DNA from 2 places in the Orenia sp. genome. Region 1 is predicted to be linked to the other one. Evidence: riboswitches for the same ligand, from Rfam matches in the RefSeq annotation. Region 1 holds a riboswitch; the other holds the start of a gene.
The links. Region 1 has a riboswitch for thiamine pyrophosphate ahead of thiW (energy coupling factor transporter S component ThiW). Riboswitches for the same ligand answer to the same signal wherever they lie in the genome.
Positions count from the first base shown of each region.

Region 2: another riboswitch for thiamine pyrophosphate. It lies ahead of thiS (sulfur carrier protein ThiS); the one in region 1 lies ahead of thiW (energy coupling factor transporter S component ThiW).

Region 1 is NZ_JBSQYM010000008.1:27,671-30,868, reverse strand. Features, by position in the region: gene thiM (hydroxyethylthiazole kinase) at 1-364, opposite strand, end outside; gene thiD (bifunctional hydroxymethylpyrimidine kinase/phosphomethylpyrimidine kinase) at 412-1,206, opposite strand; gene thiW (energy coupling factor transporter S component ThiW) at 1,208-1,708, opposite strand; TPP riboswitch at 1,813-1,919, opposite strand; gene ACTCDL_RS02010 (leucine-rich repeat domain-containing protein) at 2,002-3,198, opposite strand, start outside.
Region 2 is NZ_JBSQYM010000164.1:2,619-5,816, reverse strand. Features, by position in the region: gene ACTCDL_RS13365 (methyl-accepting chemotaxis protein) at 163-1,821, shown strand; TPP riboswitch at 1,896-2,008, shown strand; gene thiS (sulfur carrier protein ThiS) at 2,090-2,290, shown strand; gene ACTCDL_RS13355 (HisA/HisF-related TIM barrel protein) at 2,292-3,068, shown strand; gene thiH (2-iminoacetate synthase ThiH) at 3,071-3,198, shown strand, end outside.

The DNA of each region.
Region 1 (3,198 bases):
TTTCACCCTGATTACCTTTAATAACTGCTATATCTAGCTCCTTTAATACCCTCAATGCTACCTCAGTTCTAAAAGTGGTAGCACCCACTCCTACTGGGTCAAAGATAATTGGAATTCCCAAGCTATTAGCCTCTTTGCCAGCTATCAGCATTGCTTCTACAGAGTCAGCAGTTAGGGTGCCAATATTTAAGACCAGAGCAGAAGCAGCCTGTACCATCTCTGCTACCTCTTCTTTGGCATAAGCCATTACAGGCAGTCCACCCCAATAAAGAGTAATATTAGCAGAATCATTGACAGTCACATTATTGGTTATATGATGGACCAAAGGTCTCTCTTCTTTAATCTTGGCTATTATCTTTTCCATTAGAAGCCCTCCCTTCATCTTTTAATTAAGATACTAATCACCCAATTCTATTCAAAACTATATACCATAGCAAAATGATTGACAGGATTATTACCCTGACCAACCTTACAACCAGCGTTAATTGCCTCAGTAATATACTTCTTACTTCTCTTGACTGCCTCTTTAACATCATAACCTAAAGCCAAATTACTAGCTATAGCTGAGGATAGAGTACATCCTGTCCCATGGGTATCCTTAGTATCAACCCTTTTGCTAGTATATTCAATAAACTCTACTCCATCATAAAGTAAGTCGATGGCATTCTCACCAACCTGATGACCACCTTTAACTAAGACATAGTCTGAACCTAACTTATGTAGTTCACTAGCTAAAAGCTCTAAAGATACCTCTTCAGCTATATCTCTACCAAGCAAGACCTTAGCCTCATTCAAATTTGGAGTAATTACCTTAGCTAGAGGAATCAACTCTTCCTTAATAGTAGCAATAGCCTCCTCAGCCAATAGAATATCACCACTAGTAGCCACCATCACTGGATCAACTACTAAATTCTCAAGCTGATACTCTTTAACCTTCTTAGCTACCACCTTGATAATCTGACTAGTTGCTAACATTCCAGTCTTTGCAGCAGAGAAATTCAAATCACTCAATACTGAATCAAGTTGCTTGGCAACTAAATCTAGACTCACCGTTTCAAAGCCTTGGACTCCTAGTGTATTTTGAGCAGTAACAGCAGTAATGACCGATGCCCCATAAACTCCAAAGGCTGTCATCGTCTTTAAATCAGCCTGAATCCCTGCTCCTCCACCAGAGTCAGACCCTGCAATTGTTAAGGCTTGCTTCATTTTATCTCTCCACCTCCTTAAGTTCTTTAAAGATTTTATTATTCTCAAATATTCTCACTAACAGATACCCGATAAAGCTTCCTCCAATTGTACTTACTAAAAAAGGTATTACAAAGAAGAAAGCCATTATCTCCTTGCCCATTAGAAATTTTGCAATAGGATACGACAACAATCCTCCTATGATACCTGTTCCAAAAATCTCTCCACCAATAGCATAGAATCTATTAGCGGTCTTTTTAAATAAGGTCCCTGCTAAAAAAGCACCTATCATACTCCCTGGAAAGGCCAATAAAGAACCAACTCCCAAAATATTTCTAAGCAGAGATATAGCAAAAGCATTTAATACAGCATATCCTGGACCTAAAAATATAGCTGATATGATATTAATAGCGTGTTGAACAGGAAAACACTTTGCAATCCCAACAGGTATATAAATTAAGTGCCCTGTCATCGTCCCTATCGCCACTAATAATGCAGAAAAGGTAAGTCTGATTGTTTTAATGATATTCACACCCCTGTTAATAATTTTAATTGAATTGAAAAAAGCACAGCCCCTAATAGGAACTGTGCTTTTGAATTTATAAACAAGAACAGGCAGATAAATACCCTCTCAAAAGCCCACTTCCCTACGCTAGTATTACCCAGATCAGGTTCAAGGGGTCAAGAAATCTCATTTCTTTCTCAGCTCTAACAGAACTCCCCCAGTGGTGCAAAATTTATTCAATTTTAGTATATCTTTATTATACCACAAAGATTTAACTTTGCAAGGCCATAAAATCAGAACAAGCCGATATCTTATCTATAAACAGCTACCCCTTTGTCTACTAATTCTTCTATAACTTGGCTATTATCCTTTTTTTGATATAAAGGATTAAATCTTAAATCAACTTGATTTAGTTTAGGTAGATTTAATAATAACCCTATCTCACTAACCTGATTATTGGCTAGATTAAGCACCTTTAAATACTTTAAATTCTGCAATGCATCAATATCAGCTACTATATTCTTAGATAATTTTAAAGTATTGATAATCTTTAAACCTGATAAAGGTGTAATATCCTCAACTAGATTATCACTCAAATCAACCTTCTCTAAACCTGTTAAGCCTTTTAATCCTTCTATCTTAGTAATTTGATTACCTGTTAGATATAATTGTCTCAACTCTGCCAATTTAGCTAAGGATATAACCTCTGAAATCAGATTATACCTCAAATCAAGATAGCTTAAGCTCTTCATCTCTTTTAAGAAATTAATATCACTTAAACCAGTCCTCCTAACCTCCAAAACTTCTAAATTATTTAATTGCTTTAATAAGGCTACATTCCCAATTGGATTGGTACTCAATTCAAGCTCTATCAAATTAGCTAATCGGATAATTGGACTTATATCAGTAATTTGATTTCGCTGTAAGCGAAGAGTCCTTATCTCTTCCAAATTTGCTACAGGAAGTATATCCTCAATAAAGTTATTACCTAAATCAAGATAAGTTAATTTCTGTAAAGTAGCTACAAAACTTATATCAATAATCCCATTCCGTCTTGCTATCAATCTAGTTAATTCTTCTGCTTTAGCTAAACTCCCTATATCCTCAATAGGATTATTACTGATATCAAGAATCCTTAAATTAGGTAGATTTACTATGGGACTTATCTTTTCTAAACGATTGACCCATAGATAAAGCTCTTCTAATTTAGTCAAATTTGCTAAAGGGGTAATATCCTTGATTTGATTATCATCTAAATGAAGTACCTTTAAATTCTTTAATTGGGCTAAAGGTCTTATATCATCAATTTGATTAGACCATAGATTTAAATAAGTTAGCTCCTTTAGATTAGACAATAGACTTATATTATTTATACTATTCTTACTCAAATCCAAAACCTTTAAAGAATCAATAGCTTCTATCCCTGCTATAGACTTTATTCCTTTTCCCTCTAAATCAAGCTCTGTAATTTTGTTTAAATCTTTTTTAGTAATCTTACCATCAGCTTT
Region 2 (3,198 bases), on a different contig from region 1:
TTTTTATTTATGTAATATGATAATTTTATTAGCTTTAATATTAGTCTTTAAGGCTTTAGCATAGAGAAGGGAAGCAATTTATCAGAGTTATGAGCTTTAATAATTTTTTATTGGTTTAGTCCAATGAATCTCGTAAACTTGCTATAAATGAGGGGGCAAACTATGAATAAATTCAAAAAAGTTCTAAAAAAGTTGAAAATAAGGGACAATAAAGTGATTAATGGTTTAATGAGTCATTTGACCAAGATATTATCTAGTATAACAATTATGAGGCAGGTTCAAGTAGGTTTTTTGTTATTGATAGTAATTAGCTTATTAACAGGAGGGCTAATTTGGCAGAATACCAATCAAATTAGTGGAAGAATTAATGAATTAAATGAAAGAGTAATACCAACTGTTAAGTTAAATTCAGCAATATCTAGGGATTCATTTTTAAATCAGATTAATATTTATCGTATATATACTGATTTAATGAGTCAAGAAGCCTTTGAAGTTTTAAATAAAGATGATTCTCTAAAAGGTCATATTGATAAGTTGAGAGAACATATCCACAATGAAGAAATGATAAGTAAAATAGATGAAGTTAGTGAATTAAATAATGAATTTAAAGATGATGTTCAAAAATTATTAGAATTTGAGGGAAATAGTATCCGAAAGAAGATGAGATTGAAAAAACTTGATGATCTTGTTCTTAGTATTAACTTAGCCAACCTTGATCTGAATAAACATGGTTGGAAGCAATTGGATCAAGATATTGAGAAGATAGTTAATTATACTGAAATCATCAAAGGAAGGGTGACTTTAATAGTATTGTTAAGTCTTCTAATTGGAACTATATTAGGATTTATTATCTCTTATGGGGTTAGTAATTTAACTGCTATAGTTAAGAAAAGAACAGCAGATGCTGTTAGTAAAGTAAAGATTGTAGCTAATACATCTCAAGAGATGGAAGCGATTGCTGATGAGGTTGATAATGAGATTACTCAGGCCTTTGCTGTGATTAAGGATTTAATTTCTGGAAACGCAGAGGTAGCTACAGCGGTAGATAAAGTATCAATATCGCTACAAGAGGTTCAAGGAGGGGTTAAGAAACTATCCCAACAGGCTAAAGTTATTTCTAATGCTGGTAAAGATACTTATAAAAGTATAGAGAATACAAGTCAGAAGATAGAATCAGGAACTAAAATTATTCATGAAACGGCTGATACAATGCAGGAGTTAAGAAGAAGTGCTGATAAGATAGGAAAGATCTCTGATAAGATTATGCAAATAACAGATCAGACGAATTTATTGGCGTTAAATGCTGCTATCGAGGCTGCAAGAGCTGGTGAGCATGGTAGAGGATTTGCTGTAGTAGCGGAAGAGATTAAGGAGTTGGCAACTGAGAGTATAGAGGCTACCAAAGAGGTTAAGGGAATTACCAAAGAGATTGAAGGGGTGGTAGAATCTGCTGTTGCTGTGATGAGTAAGTCTAATGATAAGTCTCAAGAGAGCATTATAGACATCTTTGATGAAATTAATAGCTTATCAAATCAAGTTGAAGAGAAGATGAAAGCAGTGATGTCTTCTTCTGAGAATCAGGTTATCTCTAGTGAGCAACTTAGCGGGGTAGTTGAAGAAATTTCGGCATCTAGCCAAGAGGTATCTGCTCAAACTGAAGAGACTTTAAGTTCTGCTGAAAAGATTAAGGACTTAATGACTGAAGTAACTCATGCGATTACCAACTTATACTTTAAGATTAAAGAGGGGTCAGAGGTCTCTCAAGAACAGTTGGAGGCTATCAATCAAGTAGTAGAAGCAAATCAAAAATTGAAAAAATAATCTATAATATTTTGGGCTAAGGTATTGAAATAAAGATTTAAAGTAGATATAATTTATAATAAGATTATAATAGAATATAAAGCTAGGGGTGCCTAATTGATAGGCTGAGAGGAGATTTATCCGATTATCTCCAACTCTTCAACCTGATCTGGTTAATACCAGCGTAGGGAAGCGGATTTAGATAGAAAAGCTTAGTAATATGATTAAGTTTTTTAAATAAAAATGCTCCCTATGTAGGGAGCATTTTTATTTTATGAAGGAGGGGAAAATGAGAATAAAGGTAAATGGTCAAGAAGAGAGTTTAGAACAAGAGATCAAGTTAATAGAATTTTTAGAGTCTAAAGGTCTAGAATTGGACCGCTTAGTAATTGAGTACAATAAGAGAGTTGTTAGTGGAGAAGAATGGGATGATATTATTTTAAAGGATCAAGATAGCTTAGAGGTTCTTAGATTTGTAGGAGGTGGATGAAATGATAGAAGAAAAATTAGTAATTGGTGGAGTTAAATTAGAGAGCAGATTATTTACAGGGACAGGTAAATTTCCTAGTAAAGAGGTTATTAGAGAGACCTTAGAAGCATCTAACTCTCAAGTAGTAACGATGGCTTTACGTAGAGTAGATTTTGATAATCCCGAAGAGAATGTGATTAATTATATTCCTGATAATTTTACTCTGTTGCCAAATACTTCAGGAGCCAGAACTGCTGAGGAAGTAGTCAGAATAGCTAGAATTGCCAAGGCAGCAGGCTGTGGTAATTGGATTAAGATTGAGGCTATCTCTGATAACAAATATCTAATGCCAGATAACCAAGAGACGATTAAAGCAACAGAAATTTTAGCTAAAGAGGGTTTTGTTGTACTTCCTTATATTAGTCCAGATTTAATGGTAGCTAAGAGGTTAGAAGAGGTAGGTGCAGCAGCAGTAATGCCTTTAGGTGCTCCAATTGGTTCTAATCGTGGTTTGAAGACTAAAGAATTGATTAAAATCTTAATTGATGAGATTGAGTTGCCAATCATTGTCGATGCTGGAATAGGTAAGCCTTCTCATGCAGCAGAAGCGATGGAGATGGGAGCAGATGCAGTTTTGGTCAATACAGCTATTGCTACAGCTAATGATCCAGTCAAGATGGCTCAAGCCTTTGACTATGCAGTGCAAGCAGGACGAATAGCTTATCTAGCTGGACCAGGTGCAGTTAAAGATTATGCTTCAGCTTCTTCACCACTAACAGGATTCTTAAAAGGAGAGTAGTTATGAGCTTTTATAAAGAGTATAAACAGGTAAAAGATATCGATTTTAATAGTTTTTTTGATCAAGTTACTAAATATGATGTTGAGAAGGTTTTAGCCAAAGATAGATTGAAGAGGGAGGATTTTTTAGT